One region of the Streptomyces sp. NPDC005303 genome, then DNA from elsewhere that is predicted to be linked to it. Evidence: riboswitches for the same ligand, from Rfam matches in the RefSeq annotation. Region 1 holds a riboswitch; each other region holds the start of a gene.
What was found. Region 1 has a riboswitch for thiamine pyrophosphate ahead of ABZT93_RS13455 (thiamine ABC transporter substrate-binding protein). Riboswitches for the same ligand answer to the same signal wherever they lie in the genome.
Positions count from the first base shown of each region.

Region 1 (5,212 bases):
GCTCGTCCTGTCGACCCTTTCCGGCCCCGTGCATCCGCAGCCCGAAGGCCACGTTGGCACCCACGTCCCGCTGCGGGAACAACTGGTGGTCCTGGAACATCAGCCCGACCCCGCGCTTGTGCGCGGGCACCGCGCCCTGGTCGCACCCGTCGAGCAACACCCGCCCATGGTCCAGTGGTTGGAGCCCGGCCACCGCCCGCAGCAGTGTCGACTTGCCGCTTCCGCTGGGGCCGAGCACACACACGATCTCGTGCTCGGCGACATCGAGGCCCACCCCGTCGAGCACGGCTCGCCCACCGAACCGTACGGTCGCGTCCTGAAGGCTCAGCAGCATCTAGAACTCCCCGGTCCGGTCGGTCCGCAGCCGTTCGAGGACCAGCAGCGCCACCGCGCACACCACCATCAGGATCGTCGAAAGAGCCATCGCCTGGCCGTAGTTGAGGTCCCCGGCACGTCCGAGCAGCCGGGCCACGGCGACCGGCAGCGTCGGGTTGTCGGGCCGCGCGATGAACACGGTCGCCCCGAACTCGCCCAGCGACACGGCGAAAGCGAAGCCCGCCGCGATCAGCAACGCCCGCCGCACCATGGGCAGATCGACCTCCCGCCACACCCGCCACGGCGAGGCCCCGAGCACGGCCGCGGCCTCCCGCAGCCGGTGGTCGACGGCCCGCAGCACGGGCAGCATGGTCCGGACGACGAACGGCACCCCGACCAGCGCCTGCGCGAGCGGCACCAGGATCCACGACTGCCTGAGGTCCAGCGGCGGCTCGTCGAGGGAGATCAGGAACCCGAAGCCCACGGTCACCGCGGACACCCCGAGCGGCAGCATCAGCAGCGCGTCGAAGCCCCGCACGAACCGCCCCGCGTCCCGCCGTGTCAGCGCGGTCGCCGCGAGTCCTCCGACCAGCACCGCGATGGCGGTCGCGGCGAGGGCGTACTCCAGCGAGTTCCCGACCGCCTCGATCGGCGCGACGAGGAAGACCCCGCCGTCGTCGCGGGTCAGCGCCCGGTAATAGCCGAAGCCGGGGGCGCCGAGCGACCGCTGGACGAGCACGGCGAGCGGCAGTACCAGGAGTACGGCGACGCTGCCGACGACCCCGGCCAGCAGCCCCCACTCCCCCGCGCCGCGCGGCCGTCGGGCGGTGACGGACGCGTCCACGAGCCGCAGCGCGCTCTCCCGGCGCCGTACGGTCCAGGCGTGCAGGGCGAGGACCGCGCCCACCGCGGCGAACTGGATCAGCGTCAGCACGGCGGCCGTGGACAGGTCGAAGATCTCGGAGGTCTGCCGGTAGATCTCCACCTCGAGGGTCGAGAAGGTCGGCCCGCCGAGGATCTGCACCACACCGAAGGAGGTGAAGGTGAAGAGGAAGACCATCAGCGCGGCGGCGGCCACGGCGGGCGCGAGCGCGGGCAGCGTGACGGTCCGCCAGGCCGCCGGCCGGGACGCGCCCAGCATCCGCGCGGCCTCCTCCTGACGCGGATCCAGCTGGGCCCACAGTCCGCCGACGGTCCGTACGACGACCGCGTAGTTGAAGAAGACGTGCGCGAGCAGGATCGCCCACACGGTGGTGTCCAGCCGTACGCCCCACAGGTCGTCCGTGAGGCCGCCCCTTCCGACGAGCGCCAGGAAGGCCGTGCCGACGACGACGGTCGGCAGCACGAAGGGGACGGTGACCACGGCCCGCAGGACCTGCTTGCCGGGGAAGTCGAAGCGCGCGAAGACATACGCGCCGGGGAGTGCGACCAGGAGCGTGAGCGCTGTCGAGACGAGCGCCTGCCAGGTGGTGAACCACAGGACGTGCCGGATGTCCGGCTGGGCGAGGACGTCGGTGATCCTGCCGAGCTGCCAGGTCCCGTCGGCCTTGAGTCCGCGCGTGACGATCGCGGCGACGGGATAGGCGAAGAAGACCGCGAAGAACGCGACGGGCACGGCCACCAGCCCGAGCCGGGCCGCCGCGTTCCTGAAGCCCTGGCGGGGCCTTACTTCAGTACGAGCGAGGTCCATGACTTGACCCAGTCGTCACGGTTGTCGGCGATCTTCGCCGGGTCCATGGTCTCGGGATCCTTGGCCTGCGGACCGTACTTCGTGAACTCGGCGGGCACCTGGGCGCCCTCGACGACCGGATACACGAACATGTTGAGCGGCATGTCGTCCTGGAACTCCTTGGTGAGCAGGAAGTCCAGGAACGCCTTGCCGCCCTTGGTGTTCTTGGCGTTGCTCAGCAGCCCGGCGTACTCGGTCTGCCGGAAGCAGGTGCCGTCGGCGACCCCGGTGGGCGCGGTCTTCGGCTTCGGGTCGGCGTAGATCACCTCGGCGGGCGGCGAGGAGGCGTACGACACGACGAGCGGCCGGTCGGCCTTGGCCTTCTTGCCTCCGGCCGACCCGGAGAACTCCTCGTTGTAGGCCTGCTCCCAGCCGTCGACGACCTTGACGCCGTTGGCCTTGAGCTTCTTCCAGTAGCCCTGCCAGCCGTCGTCGCCGTACTTCGCGGCGCTCCCGAGAAGGAAGCCGAGGCCCGGCGAGGAGGTGGAGGCGTTCTCGGTGACGAGGAGGTTCTTGTAGGCGGGCTTGATCAGATCGTCGTACGACGTCGGCGGCTGGAGCTTGTGCTCGGTGAACCAGGCCTTGTCGTAGTTGACGCAGATGTCGCCCGTGTCGATGGGGGTGACCCGGTGCTTGTCCTGGTCGACCCGGTACTCGTCCTTGATCCGGTCCGAGCCCTTCGCCTCGTACGACTGGAAGAGCCCGTTGTCGAGCGCGCGGGACAGCAGGGTGTTGTCGACGCCGAAGAAGACGTCGCCCTGCGGGTTGTCCTTGGTCAGGATGGCCTTGTTGACGGCCTGCCCGGCGTCGCCGTCCTCCAGGACCTTGACCTTGTAGCCGGACTTCTTCTCGAAGTCGGCGAGGACGCTCTTGGAGACGGCCCAGGAGTCGTGGCTGACGAGGGTGACGGTCTTGGAGTCGGAGCTGCTGCCCTTGTCGGACGACGACCCGCACGCGGACAGCGTGACCAGGCCGAGGCCGACGACGGCAGCGAAAAACTTCTTGTTGTTCACGGTGATGACCGAACTTCCTACCCAGAATGACCTGGGCGAGGTTCAGAGGGTCTGCGGCCCGATTGCCGCACTCTCAGCGCTGTGGCGCTCCCCTGTCGGATATGAAGATGTACGTACAGGCAAAGATTACCGCTCGGTGGCCGCCAGCTGACCACAGGCCCCGTCGATCTCCTGCCCACGGGTGTCCCGGATCGTCACCGGCACACCATGGGCGGCGATGGCCTCGACGAACGCCTTCTCGTCCTCGGGCCGCGAGGCGGTCCACTTGGACCCGGGGGTCGGGTTCAGCGGGATGAGGTTGACGTGCACGGGCTTGCCCTTGAGCAGCCGCCCGAGCCGGTCCCCCCGCCAAGCCTGGTCGTTGATGTCCCGGATGAGGGCGTACTCGATCGACAGCCGACGCCCGCTCTTCTCCACGTACTCGAACCCGGCGTCGAGGACCTCGCGCACCTTCCACCGGGTGTTCACGGGCACGAGGGTGTCGCGCAGCTCGTCGTCGGGCGCGTGCAGGGAGATCGCGAGCCGGCACTTGAAGCCCTCGTCGGAGAACCGGTGGATGGCCGGCACGAGCCCGACGGTCGACACGGTGATGCCCCGCTGCGAGAGCCCGAGCCCGTCAGGAGCGGGATCGGTGAGCGCGCGGATGGACTGCGTCACCCGCTTGTAGTTGGCGAGCGGCTCGCCCATCCCCATGAAGACGATGTTGGAGAGCCGCGCGGGCCCGCCCGGCACCTCCCCGTCCCGCAGCGCCCGCATCCCGTCCACGATCTGATGGACGATCTCGGCGGTGGACAGATTCCGGTCCAGCCCCGCCTGCCCCGTGGCGCAGAAGGGACAGTTCATCCCGCACCCGGCCTGCGAACTGATGCACATGGTCACCCGGTCCGGGTACCGCATCAGCACCGACTCCACGAGCGTCCCGTCGAACAGCCGCCACAGCGTCTTGCGCGTGGTCCCCTGGTCGGTCGACAGATGCCGTACGACGGTCATGAGCTCGGGAAGCAACGCCTCCTGGAGCTTGCCGCGCGCCCCGGCCGGGATGTCCGTCCACTCCGCCGGGTCGTGCGCGTACCGCGCGAAGTAGTGCTGCGAGAGCTGCTTCGCACGAAACGGCTTCTCCCCGATCCCCGCCACGACCTCCTTGCGCTCGGCGGGCGTGAGGTCGGCGAGGTGCCGCGGCGGCTTCTGGGCTCCGCGGGGGGCGACGAAAGTGAGTTCTCCGGGTGCAGGCATAACCCTTCCAGTGTGGCAGATCATCACCGGGAGCCCAGGCCGGAGCGGGGTGGGGGTGGTCACCTGTGGGTGCCGACTGTCGGCGCCGGACGGCCCAGGGACGGCCCGGCCGCAGGCGCCGTATGCCCTGGCTGAGCCAACACTGGCTGCCGTAATGGTCCACCTGCGCGGAGCAGATCTCGGGCCTCATGGTGCCGGCGAAGACTTCTCCGCGTCCGAGGAATGATCACCAGCTCGGAAGATCGCGTACGCGGATGCTGTCTGAGCCGGCGAGTCGCTGACCTGTCACCACCCGATCAGGCACGCCGGGGGCACGCGCCGGCTCCCTGCTGTGATCTACAACTCTGGCCGGGCGGGGCCGCACATCATGCGGTGGGCCGGGACGACAGACTCGCCGGGCAGGGGATCGATTGCACGGACCCGTACGGCCACGATTTCGGTCGTGACGCGGGATAGGTCCGGCAGCTTCATCAGACGCCCGCGGAAGGGCTCTGGGACGTCCTTGGCGGGCATCTCCACCGTGGCGAGACTGACCCATCGGTCGTAGGTGGTCGGGTAGATGCGAACGAAGGCACCGCATCCGGGGCAAGTCGGAGGATCGATCCATGAGACGTCGTCGGGATCCGGCTCCGGCCTCGGGGGAGTGGTAGCCCCGTCGGTCACGGCCATCTCGTCGGCGAAGACGTTCCAGCACGCGTCACCCTGGAGAACGAGTGGCTGCAGGAGCCTCAGGCCGCGTCTCGCTTGTCGGGCGATCGGCGTCGCCTCGGTCGAGGAAGGACGTGATCGAGGATCGCGCCAATGGCGGTCACCGTGCCCACGATCAACAAGGCGATGGACACGATGCGTAGCCCTCCCTCGCCGTACAAGGCCTGGTGGCCGCACCATACGACGGCTATGCAGGTCATCAGTCCGTTGCCGA
Region 1 covers NZ_JBEXGM010000007.1:141,264-146,475, forward strand. The annotation lists gene ABZT93_RS13445 (ABC transporter ATP-binding protein) at 1-334, opposite strand, end outside; gene ABZT93_RS13450 (iron ABC transporter permease) at 335-2,005, opposite strand; gene ABZT93_RS13455 (thiamine ABC transporter substrate-binding protein) at 1,981-3,057, opposite strand; TPP riboswitch at 3,054-3,161, opposite strand; gene rlmN (23S rRNA (adenine(2503)-C(2))-methyltransferase RlmN) at 3,184-4,290, opposite strand; gene ABZT93_RS13465 (hypothetical protein) at 5,019-5,212, opposite strand, start outside.

Region 2 (5,212 bases), on a different contig from region 1:
TCAGGCCCTTGACGACCTTCTGCTCGGCCCCGTCGATGAAGGCGGCGGGGACGTGCAGTGCGCGGTTCTCACCGCGGCGTACGGCGATGAGCTGGCCATCCTTGACCAGCTGCCGCACACGCGTCACCTCGACGTCGAGCATCTCTGCGATGTCGGGGAGGGTGAGCCAGGCGGGGACGAGAGCATCGATCTTTGCGTCAATCTCGGTCACGGGATTAAGCGTGCCATCCCGCACTGACAGTCGGAAGCCGGGGCGCCTCCACGGGTGGCAGAGGGGTGTACCGCGGGGCGCCCACGCCTTCCCTCCACGGCGGGAAGAAGCGGCGGAACGGGCCACCCGAGACCCACCGAGACGCCTCCGGCCGGCGGCAACCGGGTGTACCACCGGCAGCCGGCGACCGGGTGTACCACCGACCGCCGCCGGACCGCCGACTCTTCCGTCGCATCGGGAAGAAGCGCTGGGTCGGCCGCCACGCCTCCGGCATAGGCCTGTGTGTCGGCCGGCCGTGGCTCGCGGTCTTCGGGGCTCCACCGGGCATCGATGCCGTGGGACGGCTCGCCGTGACGGCTGGAACAGGCCGTCGGACGGAGCGTGAAAGGCCACCCGCGCCCCGGCCGCCGCCCAGGGACGACGACCGCCACAGCCCTCGGGGGCGGCTCACCAACCCGACGGAAACAGCCGCCGGACGGGAGTGTGGGAGGCCACCCGCGGCCCGGCCGTCACCCGGGGGGCGACGGCCGGGCCGTCTACGCCGTCGCCGCCTTCAGCGGCCTCGCCGGGTCCACCAGCAGGGCCGGGTCCATCGCCGTGCCCGCCTCGATGAGGCGTCGTCCCTGGGCCAGATCCCGGGGGCGGCCCACCGCAAGGAGGGCCACCAGGCGGTTCTCGCGCAGCCAGCACACCGTCCAGGCGGGACCGGACGGCTCGCCGCGCCACAGGGTCGTGTCGGCGGAGGCGTGGTGCCCGGCGTACTGGACGAAGCGGCCGAACTGCTCGGACCAGAAGTACGGGACCGGGTCGTAGACCGTGGGGGTCTCGCCCAGGATGTCGGCGGCCACCGTGCGGGGGCCCTGCAGGGCGTTGTCCCAGTGGTGGACCAGCAGGCGCTCGCCGTACCTCCCCGAGGGGAAGGAGGCGCAGTCGCCGACCGCGTAGACGTCCGGCACGGAGGTGCGCAGGCGCTCGTCGGCGACGACCTCGCGGTGGGGGGCGCCGAGTTCGATGCCCGAACCGGCGAGCCAGGCCGTGGCGGGCCGGGCGCCGATACCGACCAGGACGGCGCCCGCGGGCACCCGGGAGCCGTCGTCCAGGACGACCGCGCCGGGCTCGACACGCTCCACGCGCGCGCGTGTGCGCAATTCGGCGCCCGCGTCGGCGTACCAGGAGGTCATCGGTGCCGCCACCTCGGCGGGCAGCGCGCCCGCGAGGGGCCGGTCGGCGGCTTCCACGACCGTCACCGCGCAGCCCGCCTCGCGCGCGGCGGTGGCGAACTCGGCGCCGATCCAGCCCGCGCCGACGACCACGATGTCGTGCTGGCCGACCAGGACGGGGCGCAGTCGCTCGGCGTCGTCCAGGGTGCGCAGCAGATGCACGCCGGGCACACCCTCCGTGCCGGGCAGCCGGATCGGTTCGGCGCCGGTGGCGAGGACCAGGACGTCGTACGGCAAGGGCCCGGCCTCGGTGTCCAGTTCGTGCGCTTCGGGGCGCACCCCCGACACCTCGCGGCCCAGCAGCAGTTCGATGCCGAGGGCCTCGAAGTCCACGTCGAAGGCGGAGCCCTCGGCCTTGCCCAGCAGTACGGCCTTGGAGAGCGGCGGACGGTCGTACGGCTGATGGGGCTCCGCGCCGATGATCGTGACGGTTCCGGAGAAGCCCTGTTCGCGCAGGGCGACCGCGGTCTGCACCCCGGCCATGCCCGCGCCGACCACGACCACCCGCCGCTGCGCCCGCGCCTGCGTCTGCTCGCTCATTTGATCACCATAGTCAACTGACAAACAGTCAGTCAGGAGTCATGCGCCGTGACCTGCTGCACAACCTCGTTCACCTGTTCCACCACACTCGTCCCGCTGCCCGTCTGAGACTCCCACTCCCACGTCTCCTCCAGCCGCACCCGGCCGTCGGCAAGCTCCACGACGGTCGAGACACAGTGCCCGGAAGATGTCGTTCCGTCGCGCTTGAGCTGGACGTACCGGAAGTCGAGGCGGTCCCCCGCGCGCGTGCCGACGAGATGTCCGCGTACGACGTCACCGCCCGCGTACTCGGCCCAGATCTCCCCGTCCTTCTCGTGGTAGGTGAACCGGGTCCGCGTACCCACCTGCCCTGGGGCCTGATCGGCCACCGGGGCGAGGACGAGGCCGTCGAGCGAGCGGGGCATGGTGGAAGGCTCCCTTACAGAGGCGCGCGGGCACGGGCTAGGGTGGCCAACGTAGAGCACTCGCGGGAGCCCGGACGCACCGGGCTGAGAGGGAGGCTGGGCGGCCTCCGACCGTACGAACCTGATCCGGGTCATGCCGGCGAAGGGAGGGGCTGGACGCCCATGTCCTCACGTACGTCAGACGTCCTCGTCGTCGGGGGCGGCATCATCGGCCTGGTCACGGCCTGGCGGGCCGCTCAGCGCGGTCTCACCACGGCCGTGCTGGACCCCGAACCGGGCGGCGGGGCCGCCCAGGTGGCCGCCGGGATGCTGGCCGCGGTCACCGAACTGCACTACGGCGAGCAGACCCTGCTGAGCCTGAACCTCGCCTCCGCCCACCGCTATCCCGGCTTCGCGGCCGAACTCACCGAACTGACCGGCCTCGACCTGGGCTACCGCCGGTGCGGCACGCTCGCCGTCGCCCTGGACGCCGACGACCGCGCTCATCTTCGCGAACTGCACGCGCTGCAGAGGCAGTCGGGTCTGGAGTCGGAGTGGCTGTCCGGCCGGGAGTGCCGACGCCTGGAGCCGATGCTCGCGCCGGGCGTGCGGGGCGGGCTGCGGGTGGACGGCGACCACCAGATCGATCCGCGCCGCCTCACGCGCGCGTTGCTGGCCGCCTGCGAGCGGGCGGGTGTGATGTTCCACCGCACTTGGGCGCAACGTCTGCGTGTCGCAGGGGACCGGGCCGCCGGGGTCGCCACCACGGACGGCGAGGAACTGGGCGCGGGCCAGGTGGTGCTCGCCGCCGGGAGCCTCAGCGGCCGCCTGGAAGGGGTCCCGCAGGCCCTCCTGCCTCCCGTGCGGCCCGTGAAGGGGCAGGTGCTGCGCCTGACCGTGCCTCCGCGCCTCGCGCCCTTCCTGAGCCGTACCGTGCGAGCCGTCGTGCGCGGCAGCCAGGTCTACCTGGTGCCGCGCGAGAGCGGCGAGCTGGTCATCGGCGCGACCAGCGAGGAGCTGGGCTGGGACACGACGGTGACCGCGGGCGGGGTGTACGAACTGCTGCGGGACGCGCACGAACTGGTCCCCGGCATCACCGAGCTGCCGCTGACGGAGACCCGCGCGGGGTTGCGTCCCGGCTCCCCGGACAACGCCCCGCTGCTCGGCCCGACGGAACTGCCCGGCCTCCTGCTGGCCACCGGGCACTACCGCAACGGTGTGCTGCTGACGCCGGTCACCGGGGACGCGATGGCACACGCCCTGACGACCGGTGAACTGCCGGAGGTGGCCCGCCCGTTCACCCCGAGGCGGTTCCTGGAGTCCGTGGAGCAGCCGGCATGAACATCTCCGTCAACGGGGAGCCGCGCCGGTTCGCTCCCGGCACGGCTCTCGACGCCGTCGTGCGGGCGCTGACGCCGGCGCCCTCCGGAGTGGCCGCCGCGCTCAACGAGACCGTCGTCCCGCGCGCGCAGTGGCCCTCGACGCCCCTCTCCGAGGGAGACCGCGTGGAAGTCCTCACCGCCGTCCAAGGAGGCTGACCCATGGCCGACGATCCCTTCGTCATCGCTGGTACGTCCTTCTCGTCCCGGCTGATCATGGGCACGGGCGGGGCGCCCAGCCTGGAGGTGCTGGAGCGGGCGCTGGCCGCCTCCGGCACGGAGCTGACGACGGTCGCGATGCGCCGGGTGAACCCCTCGGTGCACGGCTCGGTGCTGTCCGTGCTGGAGAAGCTCGGCATCCGGGTGCTCCCGAACACGGCGGGCTGCTTCACCGCCGGAGAGGCCGTCCTGACCGCCCGCCTCGCGCGTGAGGCGCTCGGCACCGACCTGGTCAAGCTGGAGGTCATCGCGGACGAGCGCACCCTCCTGCCGGACCCCATCGAGCTCCTGGACGCGGCGGAGACCCTGGTGGACGACGGCTTCACGGTGCTGCCGTACACCAACGACGACCCCGTGCTGGCCCGCAGGCTGGAGGACGTGGGCTGCGCGGCGATCATGCCGCTCGGCTCCCCGATCGGCTCGGGCCTCGGCATCCGCAACCCGCACAACTTCCAGCTGATCGTCGAGCACGCGCGCGTGCCGGTGATCCTGGACGCGGGGGCGGGCACGGCGTCGGACGCGGCACTGGCGATGGAACTGGGGTGCGCGGGTGTGATGCTCGCCTCAGCGGTGACGCGGGCGCAAGAGCCGGAGCTGATGGCGCACGCGATGCGGCATGCGGTGGAGGCGGGGCGGCTGGCCTACCGGGCGGGACGCATCCCCCGGCGGCATTTCGCCGAGGCGTCGTCGCCGGTGGAGGGCAGGGCCGTACTGGATCCGGAACGTCCGGCATTCTGAACACACGTTCGACCTGGGACACGACCAGGTGCGACCTCCGTCACAGGTCAGCTGCAGTACGGCCGCCAAATCCGCCGAACCGGATGGACTGTCGGCGGCGGCTCGTAGACTCGCCTGCGTGGATACGACCCTTCAGGACCCGCTGGTCGGGCAGGTGCTCGACGGCCGCTATCGCGTGGACGCGCGGATCGCGGTCGGCGGGATGGCCACGGTCTACCGGGCCCTGGACACCCGTCTGGACCGCGTGCTCGCGCTCAAGGTGATGCACCCCGCGCTCGCCGCGGACGGGACCTTCGTCGAGCGGTTCATCCGGGAGGCCAAGTCCGTCGCCCGGCTCGCCCACCCCCACGTCGTGCAGGTCTTCGACCAGGGCACCGACGGGTCGTACGTCTACCTCGCCATGGAGTACGTCGCCGGCTGCACCCTGCGTGACGTGCTGCGCGAGCGCGGGGCCCTGCAGCCGCGCGCCGCCCTGGACATCCTGGAGCCGGTCCTGGCCGCACTCGGCGCCGCGCATCGCGC
Region 2 covers NZ_JBEXGM010000012.1:4,855-10,066, reverse strand. The annotation lists gene ABZT93_RS18905 (Rv2175c family DNA-binding protein) at 1-211, opposite strand, end outside; gene ABZT93_RS18900 (FAD-dependent oxidoreductase) at 748-1,971, opposite strand; gene ABZT93_RS18895 (hypothetical protein) at 2,004-2,375, opposite strand; TPP riboswitch at 2,428-2,540, shown strand; gene thiO (glycine oxidase ThiO) at 2,538-3,695, shown strand; gene thiS (sulfur carrier protein ThiS) at 3,692-3,892, shown strand; gene ABZT93_RS18880 (thiazole synthase) at 3,896-4,690, shown strand; gene pknB (Stk1 family PASTA domain-containing Ser/Thr kinase) at 4,809-5,212, shown strand, end outside.
Region 2: linked by a shared signal. The riboswitch ahead of thiO (glycine oxidase ThiO) and the one ahead of ABZT93_RS13455 (thiamine ABC transporter substrate-binding protein) in region 1 are both predicted to bind thiamine pyrophosphate.

Region 3 (5,212 bases), on a different contig from region 1:
CGGCGGCCAGAAGACCGACATGGACCGCCTCCAGGACCATCACCTGCAGTGGATGGCCCGCCTCGACGCCGTCGAGGAGGTGGACGGGCATCTGCTCGTGCACTCCGACACCACCGCCTACCTCGACTACGGCGACTCGATCGAGGCGGTCAACGACACCGTCCGCGAGACCCTCACGCGCAATGACGCGGACGAGGTCTGGGACCTGTTCCGGAAACTCACCAAGCGCTTCTCCTTCCGTGACGAAGGCGGCGCCGACCATGTGCGCTCCCTGCTCGACACATACGGCGGCACCCGCATCGTCCACGGCCACAGCCCGATCCCCTATCTGCTCGGCGAAGTGGGCTCCGAGGACGACAAGGAGGAATCCGGTCCGGTGGTCGAGGGACCGCACATCTACGCCGACGGTCTGGCCATCGCCATGGACGGCGGAGTGACCATGGCCGGAAAACTGCTGGTCCAGCAACTGCCCCTGGATATCTGAACCTTCACAGGGCAGACGTTCCCCCACGGCGGACCGACCATCGACCGCGCAGGCCAGAGGCCAATTTCTGGAAACCCCCTGTCACCGTGTGCCGTGACCGCTCTACCATCGGCTTATCCGTAGCAGGCTCCCCTCCGTTTCTGCCCGACGGCTCGTTGGCATGCGAGCCCCAAGCCCTACGGAGCATCGGGGGATGCACATGAACAGCGTTCCGCAGCACCTGCACAGCGAGGACCGCCAGGAGTACGAGCGGATCCTCGACGAGGCGCTGCGCTCCGCCCCTACCCGCCCGGAACTGGCCGCTGTCGGACAGCGGCTGAACCCCGAACAGCTGCGCACCATGGCGCTCAACGCCACCGCACTCATCACGGCGGCCGCGGCGACCGAGTACCAGTACTACGTGAAGGTCCGCGAGGAACAGCGCCGCCCGGCGACGCCGTCCACCCTGTCGTCCGTGCACGAACCCGGTCCCGCCGACTCGGGCACGGGTGCGATGGGGCTCGCCACCACCATGGGAGAGGTCGCCGAGACCGCCGGTGCGGGCGCCGTCGCCGTCGCCGCCGTCCTGACGCCCGTCCTCGCCGGAATCGCCGCGGCGATCTTCCTGCTCGTCGGCTACATCCTCCAGATGCTCAGCCCACCACCGGCGTTCGCCCACGCCATGATCACCATCGGGTGGGTGTTCGGCGCCCTGACCGCGGCCGCGATCCTGGTCGCCGCCGGCGGCCTGCTGCTCACCGCCCTGCGCAACCGGCCCTCGCCGGACGCGGGGTACGGCGAACTCAGCGAGGAGGTGGCACGGGCCAGGGACGCCTGGCGCGAGGCCCTGCTGGAACGCGGCCTCCTCCCCTTCCTCAGAGAGGCACTGACCGATCCCGGCACCGCCGCACTGCACCACACGGCACCGCCCGCGCCGACCAGCCGGATGCCCAGCCTGGGCTACGACCGCCCGGGCTTCAGCAGCCCGGACGAAGGAGCCTCCGGTTCCCGCCCGAGCTTCACCAGCCCGGACTACACCAGCCCGGACTTCGGGGGGCCGGAGCACCAGCCGGAATGACACCCGGCACAGCCCCTCGGCTTGCGCCCCCACCACGGGGAGCGCAAGCCGAAGACCCGACCGCGGGCCACCCGCCGACGGTTCGGCCGCCGACGGATCGCCCGCCTCAGTCGGCGATCGGCAGATAGACCCGGTTGCCCGCCGCCGCGAACTCCTTCGACTTCTGGGCCATGCCCTCCTCGATCTCCCCCTGACTGCCGCCGTGACGGCGGCGGATGTCCTGGGAGATCTTCATCGAGCAGAACTTCGGCCCGCACATCGAGCAGAAGTGAGCCGTCTTGGCCGGTTCGGCCGGGAGGGTCTCGTCGTGGAACTCCCGGGCCGTGTCGGGGTCGAGGGCCAGGTTGAACTGGTCCTCCCAGCGGAACTCGAAGCGGGCGTCGGAGAGGGCGTCGTCCCACTCCTGGGCGCCTGGGTGTCCCTTGGCGAGGTCGGCCGCGTGGGCGGCGATCTTGTAGGTGATGACACCCGTCTTGACGTCGTCCCGGTTGGGCAGGCCCAGGTGCTCCTTGGGCGTGACGTAGCAGAGCATCGCTGTGCCCCACCAGGCGATCATGGCGGCGCCGATGCCCGAGGTGATGTGGTCGTAGGCCGGCGCGACGTCCGTGGTCAGCGGGCCGAGCGTATAGAACGGAGCTTCATCGCAGATCTCCTGCTGAAGGTCGATATTCTCCTTGATCTTGTGCATCGGGACGTGTCCCGGGCCCTCGATCATGGTCTGTACGTTGAAACGCTTCGCGATCCGGTTGAGTTCCCCCAGCGTGCGCAACTCCGCGAACTGCGCCTCGTCGTTGGCGTCCGCGATCGAGCCGGGCCTGAGGCCGTCGCCCAGCGAGTACGTGACGTCATAGGCGGCGAGGATCTCGCACAATTCCTCGAAGTTCTCGTACAGGAACGACTCCTTGTGGTGCGCCAGGCACCACGCCGCCATGATCGAGCCGCCGCGCGAGACGATGCCGGTCTTGCGGTTGGCCGTCAGGGGTACGTACGGCAGGCGCACGCCCGCGTGGACCGTCATGTAGTCCACGCCCTGCTCGGCCTGCTCGATGACCGTGTCCTTGTAGATCTCCCAGGTCAGCTCCTCCGCGCGGCCGTCGACCTTCTCCAGTGCCTGGTAGAGCGGCACCGTGCCGATGGGGACGGGGGAGTTGCGCAGCACCCACTCACGGGTGGTGTGGATGTTGCGGCCGGTGGACAGGTCCATGACCGTGTCGGCGCCCCAGCGGGTCGCCCAGGTCATCTTCTCGACCTCCTCCTCGATGGAGGAGGTCACCGCCGAGTTGCCGATGTTGGCGTTGACCTTCACCAGGAACCGCTTGCCGATGATCATCGGCTCGATCTCCGGGTGGTTGACGTTCGCCGGCAGCACCGCGCGGCCCGCCGCGATCTCCTCACGGACCACCTCGGGAGCAACGTTCTCCCGGATGGCCACGTACTCCATCTCCGGTGTGATCTCACCGCGTCGGGCATAGGCGAGCTGTGTGACCGCCTGGCCGTCACGGCTGCGGCGCGGCTGGCGGGACCGCCCCGGGAAGACCGCGTCGAGGTTACGGAGACCTCCCCGCGGTGAGGTGTGCTTGATGCCGTCGTCCTCGGGGCGCACGGGACGCCCCGCGTACTCCTCGGTGTCCCCGCGGGCGATGATCCAGTTCTCCCGCAGCGGCAGAAGGCCCCGACGGACATCCGTCTCCGCGAGCGGATCGGTGTACGGGCCCGAGGTGTCGTACAACGTGACCGACTGCCCGTTGGTGAGGTGCACCTGTCGGACCGGCACCCGCAGATCGGGGCGCGAGCCCTCGACGTACGCCTTGTGCCAGCCGATGGACTTCCCGGCCTCGTCGAGCTGGTCGGAGGCAGGCGTGCGCGCGTCCTTGATGGTCATGAGACCTACTCCCTACGCCGGCATTACCCGGTAACAGGTTCGGCGGTCGACGCAGCGGCTTCCGTCTGCCGACGTTTCGTGGGGAACGTCACTCGCTTGAGATGACGTTCCACGTGAAACATCGCTGGGACGGAGGTCAGCGCCCTCTCAGCCCGGTGCTCCGAGCTCCCGCGTGTACAAAGGTGGCTCCACGCTAGCGTCAATTCGGGCGCGGTGAACAGAGGGCCCCTGTCGTTCTTGCGATGATCGGGCGGTGACCACGACGCATCAGCCCCCGTACCCGCCCCCCGAGCCTCCGCGCCGGCCTGGCTCCGGAAACGGCCCTGGGCACGGCCCGGGCAGCGGCTCCCGCGATGGCTTCGGAGACGGTGGGGCTGGTGGGGCCGGCGGGGTCGGCGGGGTCGGCGGGGTCGGCGGGGTCGGCGGGGTCGGCGGCTGGCATGAGCAGGAGCAGCACAGTGGCGCGCATGGCGGCGGTCACGGCTACGGCCGCGGTCCAGGCGTGAGCCACGCTGCCCCAGGCGGTGGTGGCGGCGGTCTGGGTGACGGTGGTGGCCACGACGGGCAGGGGCGTGGCCATGGATCCGATGACGGGCATGGGCATGGTTCCGGTGATGGGCATGGGCATGGGCATGGGCATGGGCATGGGAGCATGCCCGGCTCCGACCGTGGGCACGGTCACTCGCACAGTCATAGCCATGGGCCGGCCACTCCCGTCTCCAAGCACCTGCGCAAGGTCATCGCGGCGATCCTCATCCCGTTCGGCGTAGCCGTGGTGGTAGGGCTCGGGGTGCTGTGGCCCGGTGGTGCCCCGGCGCACGAACGCACCGGGGTCGGCTTCGACCGGCAGACCCAGCAGGCCACGGTCAGCAAGGTCGTGAGCGTCAGCTGCAAGTCGGTGAACGCCTCGGGGGAGACCCCGACCGGGGACACCTCCACCGCCGAGGGCTCGTCCGCCGAGCAGCAGGCGAACGGCACCTGCAAGAAGGCGACGATCCGGGTCGACACCGGAGACGACAAGGGCCGTACCTTCACTGAGATCGTCCAGCCGGACCAGTCGCGGCAGTTGCACGAGGGCGAGAAGGTTGTGGTCGCCTACGAACCCTCCGCGCCCAAGGACCTCCAGTACTCGGTCACCGACGTGAACCGCAAATTCCCGATGGGACTGCTCGCCGGCATCTTCGCGCTGGCCGTCGTGGTCGTCGGACGAATGCGCGGTGTCATGGCACTGGTCGCGCTGGCCGTCAGCTTCCTGCTGCTGAACTTCTTCGTCCTGCCCGCGATCCTGCAGGGCTCGAACCCGCTGCTCGTGGCGGTGGTCGGGGCGAGCGCCATCATGCTCATCGCCCTCTACATGTGCCACGGTCTGTCGGCCCGCACCTCCGTCGCGGTACTGGGGACGCTGATCTCCCTGGTACTGATCGGCATCCTCGGCTCGCAATTCATCGGCTGGGCCGCACTGACGGGCAACACGGATGACAACACCGGGCTCATCCACGGGCTGTACCCGTCGATCGACATGAGCGGTCTGCTGCTCGCCGGGGTCATCATCGGCTCCCTCGGTGTCCTCGACGACGTGACGGTCACGCAGACGTCGGCGGTCTGGGAGCTGCACGAGGCCAACCCGACCATGGGCTGGCGTGGGCTGTACCGCGCGGGTATCCGGATCGGCCGCGACCACATCGCGTCCGTCGTCAACACCCTCGTCCTCGCCTACGCCGGTGCCGCGTTGCCGCTGCTCCTGCTCTTCTCCATCGCGCAGTCCAGTGTGGGGACCGTCGCCAACAGC
Region 3 covers NZ_JBEXGM010000011.1:88,957-94,168, reverse strand. The annotation lists gene ABZT93_RS18275 (metallophosphoesterase) at 1-484, shown strand, start outside; gene ABZT93_RS18270 (hypothetical protein) at 678-1,541, shown strand; gene thiC (phosphomethylpyrimidine synthase ThiC) at 1,648-3,423, opposite strand; TPP riboswitch at 3,416-3,605, opposite strand; gene ABZT93_RS18260 (hypothetical protein) at 3,623-4,045, opposite strand; gene ABZT93_RS18255 (YibE/F family protein) at 3,962-5,212, shown strand, end outside.
Region 3: linked by a shared signal. The riboswitch ahead of thiC (phosphomethylpyrimidine synthase ThiC) and the one ahead of ABZT93_RS13455 (thiamine ABC transporter substrate-binding protein) in region 1 are both predicted to bind thiamine pyrophosphate.